One region of the Paenibacillus sp. FSL R5-0810 genome, then DNA from elsewhere that is predicted to be linked to it. Evidence: riboswitches for the same ligand, from Rfam matches in the RefSeq annotation. Region 1 holds a riboswitch; the other holds the start of a gene.
What was found. A riboswitch is a leader RNA that binds a small molecule or an ion and turns the genes downstream of it on or off. The one in region 1 is predicted to bind cyclic di-AMP.

Region 1 (5,326 bases):
TCAGATCGGGCTTTTTTTTTTAGTTGTAATTTCCGGTATAATAGAAGGAAGAGTAATCGAAGCTTAGCATGGCAGGAAGGAGTGATGGAGATGGGCGTAAAGCACGGAAGGGATTACGGCGAAATTCTGACCGAATTAACGGAAGCCGTTGGGCGTATTCCTGACAGCTATGTCTTCTTTGAAATGGATCCGGAGGATTGGGGCAGGCTGGAGGATGCCGAGCAGGCCGAGGTTCATGAGGCGCTGGCGGAGGATCTGTTCTATGCCTTGGGCACAGAGCCGGTCATTACGGTCGGCAGCGGGGTTGTCATGCATGATCGGACGAATCATCGGATACATATTTTGATCGGTGAGGAAGAGCTGGCATTCGTAGCGCTCGTGTAAGCCAGGGTTGGTTATCAAGGAATGAAGCATGGAATAAAATAGATGGAAGAAGCCCTAAGGACGTAACAATCGGCTTATGAAAGGTTTTTTTCGGGGAGGAATATAATGATGCTTTATACGCAGCAGGAAGTGGAGGCTCATCTAGAGAAGCTTGAAGGCTGGGAATTTGAACAGGGGAGATGGATTGTACGCAAGTACACCTTTTCCTCCTTCATGAAGGGAATCGCCTTTGTTGATGAGGTGGCAGCGATTTCGGAAGCTTTCGGACATCACCCCTACATCACCATTGATTATAAAACGGTGACGCTCCGCCTGACGTCATGGGATGACGGTGGCATAACGGCCGTCGACATCAAGGAGGCCCAGCAATTTAACGAAGTTTATGAGAAGAGCCGATCCAAGGATCTGAAGGATCCGGAATAGGCAATGTAGATTCGGGCAGCTGCAGAAGCGTTAGGCCCGAGAATTAAAAAACACGCTTGGATCCAAACAGCAGTCTGGGGATCCAAGCGTGTTTTGCGTAATAAGAGCTGATGGATTATTTTTTCTCAGCAAGGTACAGCGCGATGTTTGCAATTTCCTCAGGCTTCAGCTGATCCTTAAAGGAAGGCATTCCTTTACGTCCCTTGGTGACTACGTTAAAGATTGCGTTCGCATCCATATGTCCGCCTACTTGATTCAGAGCCGGACCTGCACCGCCCTGGAGCTGATCGCCATGGCAGGAGATACAGCTGGCTTTCAATGTAGCTTCAGCCGCAGCGGCATCCAAAGTAACCTCCGGCATGGTCGGCTTCTCTTCCTGCGCCACCTGCTCCTTGCCTGGAAGCGTAAACATCAGCGCAATAGCCAACGCACATGCGACGAAGAACAGTCCGCTCATGATCCATTTTTGCATCGTCATATCGTCCTTTCTATGTATACTGCACTTTTGCACTTGTCTTCATTATAAACCAACATCCTTACACATCATAGCCAGTTGTGACAAAAAAAGCAATGTTCAAGCCTGCCTTCATAAAAAGTACACAAAATTGTGCTTTTTCATATAGACAAGACTACTATTCCTCATTGGCCATCGGGTCATGCACCATGCAATAAAAAGACGCCATGCCCGTCGGCGTAAGGCGTTCGTACGTATCGGCAATGTAAAAGCCAGCCTTCCGGTAAGTCCGGATAGCCCGTTCATTCCAGGTAAGCACCTCAAGATCAATCTCGTCCGAAGGCCGGCGCCGCTTCGCCTCATCCACAATTGCCTGCACGAACCGTTTACCCATTCCCCGGCCGCACCAATCAGGCCGCATGCCCAGGCCTAGACGCGTAACGCCTGCCATAGGGAATAGCTGGGCAAACCCCCAGAGCTGATCCTGCTCATCCAGCACGGACAGGTATTGCTGCAGGCGGATGCCGGGATCCCCGAATTCCACCCCTAGTCCCTTCATCTGCTCCCAAGGAAGAAAGCCATATATATTATAGGGCGGGGGATAGGACCAGGTGCAAATTTCAGCGGCATGGGCTTCCTGCATGACCACGGTATGAAACGAGGGTAAATTCGCCTCCATCTAAATACTCCTCTCATTCAAAACAATTCCGTTAGAGAGAGAATACATGCTGCTGAGCGGGATTGCAAAGATAATAGCGCAGGGGGAAACGAAACTGAAGCTAAAAAATTTTCGATTGTTTATTCGTATTGCTGTTTAGGTTAATTCTGGAAGGGTAAATAAAATGTAAGCGCTCGGATTGGCCGAATCTTGTTGGTGGCTTTGAGCATACAGAATGAAAAAAATATTTTTGGATTTTCCGAAAAACATAGAACTTTTCCATGGCCTGAAACGTTATAGAGGTATAGACGAAAAATTATAGAAAAAAAGCCGCTGGGTGAGATCGGCACATCTCATGCTCCAGGGCTTATGGACATTCAGAAAAATTACGGTACAGTCAATTAATTGTAGTTCACGGCAAGGGACTTGTACGTGCTTTGGCTCATGATTCTCTTCGCGCCTACATAACGCTTCGCGTAGTAGCTCTGGCTGAGCGGGCTAACGATGACACCGCGCGAGGAGGAAGAATGGGCGAACTTCCCGCCACCGACATAAATGCCAACATGGGAAACGCCTCTGCCGGAAGTATTAAAGAATACGAGATCCCCGGCCTTCAGGTTGCTCTTCGATACCGCGGTACCTACCTTGTATTGTGCTGCAGAAGTGCGCGGCAGGGTGAGGCCCAGCTTCTTGTAAATATAGCTGGTGAATCCGGAGCAATCAAAACCCTTTGTAGTGGTTCCGCCGGTTTTATAAGAGACACCGATGGTTGGTTTGATAACGGTATTCAACTTGGAATCCGCGAAAGCGCTACCGGTTCCAATCGTGAGCGCAAGGGCCAAGCCTAAAGAGATGGCTGTTAACTTCTTCTTCAAAACAAAAAGCTCCTTCCATTGCCTGCGAGGTTAGCTTAAGGGTTCGGTTGAAGGTCCCCTATGATCCCTCTCTAGCGAGATCAATTCACCCAAAACGGATCCCCCGCTTCCCGTATGAAGACGGGAATTCGGCTTTTAAAAGATGTCGATGAACCCAATATGACGTTCCAACATGTTAACATGATGACAATAGTTACAATAAAAATGACAAAGTTGTTACTAACATATTCGTTATTTTAGCAGAGTATTAACAATTTGGCAAACGAGGAAAGTTGTTTTTTTAACAAAAATCCCTGTCCACATTGAAGTGGGACAGGGATTTTGTATAAATCATGGGAGGAGAATGTTGAGGATTCCGGTTGGATGTAGAAGTTATCGTTCGAAATCTATCCTTTTCGGAGGCTGCTTTAGCTTCCGGTTACAACCTTTTTACCACATTTAAACGATGAATGGTTGTTAATGAAATGTAACTTTTGTAACCGTTATGGATTTGAAGCTACGGACGCTCTCCATAAATGATATTGGGAAGAAATTCCCCATATTTGGAAGAGCCCGTTCAGGAAATAGGAGGCTTGCTGAATGATGAGTCCGATTAATCCCGCCCAGACCAGGGACGCCGAGCTGAACAGCAGGAGAATGACAAATGCGGCTCCACCAACAGAAATGGACAGCAGTACGGCCGTTCCCAGCTTGCGTATGAGCGCCGTGACGGATGCGATCATACCGAGCTCTCCGGTATGCCCGAACTGCATATACAGCAGCACAAGGCGAATAACATAGGTATAGAGGAACCAGGCCGCCGCGTAAGGCAGCACCCGGAGCAGCTGGGAAGGCTCCTGAATGGAGCCGAGCAGTGCCGGAAGAGCCTTGGGAATGATCCAGTAACCCGGCGCAACCGTAAGAACAAGCTCGATGAGATAGAACACCGTTACCGATTTCCAATGCTTCCGCATGCCGATGAAGAAGAACAGACCGCGTTCGCCACGGGCCTCCTGGTGGAGGTTGTAGAAGATGCCGGAGCGAATCAGCGGGGTAAGCACCATGCGGATGAGGAGCAGAGCGGCAAGGATCCAGCCGTAGGTATGAACCGTATTGCTGAGCGACAAGCTCATTTCGCCCTCATAGAAGAACAGGAGGCGGCTCAGCTCGTTAGGAGCCGGATCCGGGTACCGCATCAAAAGCGGGACGACGGCGGATTTCACTAGCCTGTACAGACAGTAGCCCCAGAGAAGACGGTACAAGAACAGTAGAATGGAGACGTATAATTGATCTTTAACACTGATCCAGCCTTGGCCTGCATAGCTTTTCATGTGCTCCCCCCTCACCACGACATGCTGCCGAACAGCGTCTCCACGAGCTTGGTAATGCCGAGATTCCAGCGTGTAACGACTTTCGGATCCATGCCAGCCTTCATATAGTTATTCATGTGTTTATTCTCCAGCATGATGGTATATTTCGGATCTACCATGGCCCAGGCGAGCGGTGTATGGTATTCCAGCGTATAAGTTACTTTGCCGTTCTTGCCGCTCCATGTCCGCTCAACAAGCTTGCCATCCTCAAAAGCAAACACAATCGGCACATCGGTAACATCGCCGCCCTTGCTCGTGATGTTTACGGTCGAAACAAACCGTGGGTGCGCTTGTGAGCCTTTATTTTTGGTTTTGATCTGGTCGATCGCGATGTCAGCCATTTGGCTGCCGTAAACGTACTGATCGAAATACGACTGCCATGAGGACTGGGTAACCTGTTCAACAACCTTCTGGAAGTCCGTCGTTGTCGGATGCTTGAAGCGGAATTTTTTGGCGTAGGTCATCATGATTTTATCCATCGTCTTGGATCCGACTTGTCGCTCGATGCCCTGGAGCACCAGCTTGCCGCGTGTATAGACGTTGAGTGCGTAATTTTCATGCGAGCTGTATTTCCAGGACTCCATCTTAAGCGGTTCAGGCGACGTAATGGATGCGCCTTGCGCCGCGGTATTGGATGTAATTCCGTACTGCTTCTCCATGACCTTCTCCTCGGCATAGGAAGCAAAAGCCTCGTCCAGCCATGCCTCTTCGAATTCGTTATTGGCTACGATGCCGTAGAAATATTGGTGGGCGATTTCATGGATGACGGTCCGCTCCAGCTCATATCCGGGCGAGTCGTTATTGGCTCCGAAGGCGGTGACCAGCGTCGGGTATTCCATGCCGCCTGCGCCGTTGCCGGAGTAAGGCGGGACAACGATGGATAATGTGGAGTACGGATAGGAGCCGTACCATTTGCCGAAAGAGGACAGCGCCGTTTTGGCTGTATCAAAATAACGCTCCTTCAAATCCTTATGAGCCGGATCAAGGTACAGCTTGATCCGGACGCCAGGGATACCCGGAGCGGAGTAAGCCTCTTCCGCTGTCACGAAGTTCGGCGAGGCGGCCCAGGCGAAGTCATGCACGTCATCCGCATAGAATTGGTAAATTTTCTCGCCGTTTGCTTTCTGCGCAGGCTTGGTCGGGAACCCGGTAGCGGCTACGATATAGTCCTCGGGTACACGAA
Region 2 (5,326 bases), 560 kb from region 1:
CACGGCCGTACAGCTCGGCCAGCTTCGCCACATCGTCGGCCGGAATGCCCGTTACGGAAGACACGTATTCCGGCGTGTACGTCTTCACATGCTCCCTCAGCTCCTCATGGCCGATCGTATAACGTTCCATGAACGCCTCATCCACCAGCCCGTCCCGGAACAGGACGTGCATGATCCCGACGGCAAGCGCGGCATCCGTACCGGGATACAGCGGAATGAACCAATCCGCCCATTGGCCGGTCTGATTTTTATGAACATCGATGACGACGACCTTCGCGCCCCGCTTGCGGGCTTTTTCGGCGAGCACCACCTGATGCATGTTCGTGCTGACGATATTGCCGCCCCAGACGATGATCACATCGGCGTTCACCGTGTCTTCAGGGACCGTCCCCCCGTTGAAGCCCATGACCGATTTCCAGCCTTCGTTTCCGGCCGAATTGCAGATGGACTGCTTCAGCTTGCTGGCGCCCAGCCTGTTGAAGAAGCGGCGGTCCATGCCGTCTACGCTCAAGATGCCCATGTTCCCGTAGAAGCTGTAAGGCAGGATGCTTTCCGGACCATCCGTTTCAATCAGCGCCTTGTACCGGTCCGCGATTTCCCGGATAGCCTCGTCCCAGCTGATCCGCTTAAATAATCCGGCCCCTTTCGGGCCGGTCCGGCGCAGCGGATAGAGCACACGCTCCGGATGGTATACCCGGTGAGCCATATTGCGGACTTTATTGCAGATCGCGCCTTGCGTGATCGGATGGTCGGGGTTGCCTGTAACCTTTACGATCTTCCCGTTCTCTTTATGCAGCAGCAAGCTGCAAGTATCCGGACAATCCAGCGGGCAAACCGCCGGAAATACGCCGTGTTCCTGATGAATCAATTTGTCCTCTCCCCCTTGTGCTCCAGCCTCTTTCGTATCCCCTTATCTTAAAAAAAATCAGCCTTATCGTAAAGTCATACATTTTTTTCTAAAGATGTGATTCACCCCTCGAACTCCCGGGTATATTTCTATCAAGAGCAAGGATGAGAAACCCAGACCCTTTCTCCTCCTCGCCATATCATGGACCACTCCCAAAAATTCGCCATGCATGTATCTCCTCCCCCGAGATACGGCATGGCGAATTTACATTACGGGCGGCTCAAGAAGCGGCCGCGAATGCTCTGTTCGGCTTGCTTCTTCGATAGGAGCATCCTCTTTTATCTGCACGCCTACCTTTTCCCCTCACCGCGTTTTCTGCTTTCCCTACCGCGCTTTCAGTTTCCAAATCTTCGCATTCAGCGATTTATTGCGTAAATCTGCAAAATAATGATCCCGCGAAAGTCCGTATCCTATGTAATCGCTTACTTATGGATCATTCGGTTCCTTACTGCCGAAAATAGCGGCAAAAGGCCGTTTTACAATCGAATGCCGCAGGCGTAATATACTATTCAGATTTCAAATCCAATATAATCTCACAGTTGATTCGCCGAATTTCCAGAGAGGAAAATGGGGGAACCAAAGCGTATGCCTGCCGATGCGGCAGCCATACTATGGGGTGAATCCTGAATAACCGCGGCCGGTCCCGCGCGGCATCAGGTAGGGCGACTCTCGCGCCCGAATCCGACAGCTAACCTCGTAGGCGTTAATGGGAGGGTTGTGAACTTGTGCAAAAAACACAGGCTCTAACCTGTGTTTTTTCTATGCCAAAAATCGAAAAAATCGAAATGGAGATGCATCCCATGCCCGGCCCTTGACCATTCACCCAAGCCACATAGCTTTATGCTTTTTTGGGGAGAACGACCCAAAATCCAAATCGAATCGGTGGTGAAACACGATGCTATCTTCCATCAAGCGCTTCCTCATCGGAAGACCGCTCAAATCCAATGAATTAGGCGATCAAAAATTGAATAAAACCAAGGCCCTGGCGATTTTGTCATCCGATGCCCTGTCATCCGTCGCCTACGGCCCCGAGCAAATCCTGCTGGTGCTGATGACTGTCGGCGCGGCTGCCTATTGGTATTCCATCCCGATCGCCATCGGCGTTCTCGTCTTATTGCTGGCGCTGATCTTATCGTACAGACAGATCATCTTCTCTTATCCGCAGGGCGGTGGAGCCTATGTCGTGTCGAAACGGAATCTGGGCATGTATCCAGGCCTCGTTGCCGGAGGCTCCTTGCTCGTCGACTATATCCTAACCGTTGCGGTCAGCGTATCGGCCGGGACGGATGCGATTACGTCGGCTTTTCCCGAGCTTCGTCCCTATAACGTCGGGATCGCCGTGCTGTTCGTCCTGTTTCTTACTGTGCTGAACTTGCGGGGCGTGACGGAATCCGCCTCGATCCTGGCCTATCCGGTCTACCTGTTCGTGCTGGCCTTGTTTATTCTGATCGGCGTCGGTCTCTACGATATTGCAACCGGCCACGCTTCGCCGGACCTGCACACCAAGATCGGCACGCCCGTCGCCGGACTGAGCCTGTTTCTGCTCCTGCGGGCGTTCGCTTCAGGCAGCTCGGCGCTGACCGGGGTTGAAGCCATATCCAACGCCATCCCGAACTTCAAGGAGCCCGCGCCGAACAACGCCGCCAAAACCCTGGCCGCGATGGGCTCCCTGCTCGCCCTGTTATTTTCAGGGATCGTATTCCTGGCCTATTATTACGGGGTCAGCCCCAGCGAAGAGGTGACGGTTGTCTCCCAAATCGCCGAGCATACCTTCGGCCGGAACGCGCTGTATTATTTCATTCAGGGGACTACTGCGTTAATCCTGATCCTGGCCGCCAACACGGGGTATTCGGCATTTCCTCTGCTGGCCGTCAACCTGGCAAAGGATAAGTTCATCCCGCGAATGTTCACGGTCCGGGGGGACCGCTTGGGGTATTCCAACGGCATCATCATCCTTGGCCTTCTGTCCATCGTGCTGATCGTGGCCTTCGAGGGCAAAACCGAGCATCTGATCCCGTTGTACGCCGTCGGCGTATTCATTCCGTTTACTTTGTCGCAGACGGGAATGATGGTGAAGTGGATTCGCGAGAAGCCTCAAGGCTGGATCCCCAAGCTGGTCATTAACTCGACGGGGGCTGTTATCAGCTTTGCGGTAACGTTGATCTTTTTCTTCACGAAATTTGCCCAGGTGTGGTCGGTGCTTCTGTTTCTGCCGCTTATCATCTGGATTTTCACCCGGATTCGGAATCACTATGAGGCGGTCGCCGATCAGCTGCGGATTACGACCTGCGAGCCGGCAAAGCCGATCGAAGGCAACATCATTATCGTGCCGGTAGCCGGCATTACGCATGTGGTGGAGAACTCGCTCAATTATGCCAAATCACTGTCCGCTGACCAAATCATCGCCGTTTACGTGAACTTCGAACGGGAAGACCAGATTGCTTTCGAGGAAAAATGGAAGAAGTGGCAGCCGGACGTCCGGCTGGTGACGCTGCATTCGCCATATCGCAGCATCATCTCGCCGCTCACTAAATTCATCGACACGGTACAGCGCAAGGCCAGCGAGTCCGACTACCAGGTGACGGTCGTCATTCCACAGTTCATTCCGAAGAAGGGGTGGCACAACTTCCTGCACAATCAGTCGAGCTTGCTCATTCGCGCTCATCTGCTTTACCGGCGGGATGTTATTCTTACAACGGTTCCTTATCATTTGAAGAAATAGCTGCAGCCCGGACCCATGGCGGGGACGGGCTTTTTTCTGCCTTTGCATCCGGTTCGCTTCCCACATCCGCTCCCAAGCGGCTGATGCTGATTCTTCTGAGATGGATTGGGAAGAGACTGGTAATTACCGAAGGAAAGCGTACGCGCATGGCCGCCAACACCTTCGACATAGGCTTTTTTCTGGGGACAGGCAGCCTTAGGCTTTCAAAGCGTCTTATTTTTCTTTATAATGTCGGAATGGATGGGTCATGCATCGGGGAAATCTATCTAAATAAACATCTAGGAGACTCCATTTATGAGCTTGAAACACAATCTGCTTCGCAAGAAGCCGATTCCGCCTTTGACAGGCGGAGAAGTGCGTTCCGCATTGAAGAAACAGCTCGGCGTCATGGACTTGATCGTCCTTGGCGTCGGTTCTATCGTGGGAACGGGAATTTTCGTATTAACCGGCGTGACGGCCGCCACCCATGCCGGTCCGGGACTGATCTTGTCATTCCTCCTGGCAGGGCTGGTATGCGCCTTCTGCGCACTATGCTATGCCGAATTCGCCTCCACCGTGCCGGTAGCCGGCAGCGCGTATACGTACAGCTACTCCGCCTTTGGGGAAGGCCTCGCTTGGCTGATGGGCTGGGATTTGCTCCTGGAATACGGCTTTGCAAGCGCCCTCGTATCCAGCAGCTGGTCGGGGTATGTGCAGAGCATTCTGTCCGGGTTCAATATTCATCTTCCTGTTGCCATTACAAGTGCCTTCAATCCTGCGAAGGGCACATACGTGGATGTGCCGGCGATCGTCATCGCGCTGTTGATTACATGGATCGTATCCCGGGGTGCGAAGGAATCGACCCGGCTCAACACCATCATGGTATATCTGAAGATAGCCGTCATCGTTCTGTTCATCGGTGTCGGAGTTTTCTACGTGAAGCCGGACAACTGGACGCCGTTCCTTCCGTTCGGCATCGAAGGGGTCATGACGGGGGCGGCCATCGCCTTCCTCGCATATATCGGCTTCGACGTCATCGCCACAGCTGCGGAGGAAGTGAAGCAGCCTCAGAAAAGCCTGCCAGTCGCCATATTAGGCTCTCTGCTTATCGTTGCCATCCTATACATTGCCGTTACGGCGGTATTAACCGGCCTTGTACCGTATCATCTCTTGAACGTGAAAGACCCTGTCGCCTTCGCGCTGCTGTATATTGAGCAGGACTGGATGTCCTACTTCATCTCGCTCGGAGCCCTCGCCGGCCTGACCACCGTCCTCATGGGGGTATTGTTCGGTCAATCCCGGCTGCTGTACGCACTCGGTCGGGACGGCTTGCTCCCGAAACGGATGAGCTCGGTCAATCCGAAGACGAAGTCGCCCGTATTCAGCACTTGGGTATCCGGCATCTGCATCGCGGCGCTGTCGGGCTTCGTTCCGCTTGGAAACCTGGCGGACCTGGCCAGCATCGGCACGCTGTTCGCCTTTATTACCGTTTCTCTCGGCATCATTGTCCTGCGCAAGACGCACCCTAACCTGAAGCGGACCTTTCGCGTGCCGCTGGTTCCATGGCTGCCCTTAATCGCCACGCTCAGCTGCTTGTACCTGCTCACGACGCTGCAGCGGATCACCTGGATCGGATTCATCGTCTGGATCGGGCTCGGCATCATTATCTACGCCGTGTATGGTTACAGGCACAGCTCGCTGCGCCAAGACGCAGCACC

Region 2: it holds a riboswitch for cyclic di-AMP, as region 1 does, so the genes downstream of both, MKX76_RS24815 (APC family permease) here and MKX76_RS22365 (C40 family peptidase) in region 1, are expected to answer to the same signal.

The regions. Positions count from the first base shown of each region.
Region 1 covers NZ_JBBOCF010000001.1:5,034,721-5,040,046, reverse strand. The annotation lists gene MKX76_RS22385 (hypothetical protein) at 91-384, shown strand; gene MKX76_RS22380 (4a-hydroxytetrahydrobiopterin dehydratase) at 493-807, shown strand; gene MKX76_RS22375 (c-type cytochrome) at 923-1,279, opposite strand; gene MKX76_RS22370 (GNAT family N-acetyltransferase) at 1,440-1,940, opposite strand; gene MKX76_RS22365 (C40 family peptidase) at 2,321-2,794, opposite strand; cyclic di-AMP (ydaO/yuaA leader) riboswitch at 2,799-2,938, opposite strand; gene MKX76_RS22360 (hypothetical protein) at 3,277-4,104, opposite strand; gene MKX76_RS22355 (M1 family metallopeptidase) at 4,116-5,326, opposite strand, start outside.
Region 2 covers NZ_JBBOCF010000001.1:5,596,384-5,601,709, reverse strand. The annotation lists gene MKX76_RS24820 (molybdopterin-containing oxidoreductase family protein) at 1-868, opposite strand, end outside; cyclic di-AMP (ydaO/yuaA leader) riboswitch at 1,443-1,625, shown strand; gene MKX76_RS24815 (APC family permease) at 1,803-3,629, shown strand; gene MKX76_RS24810 (amino acid permease) at 3,924-5,326, shown strand, end outside.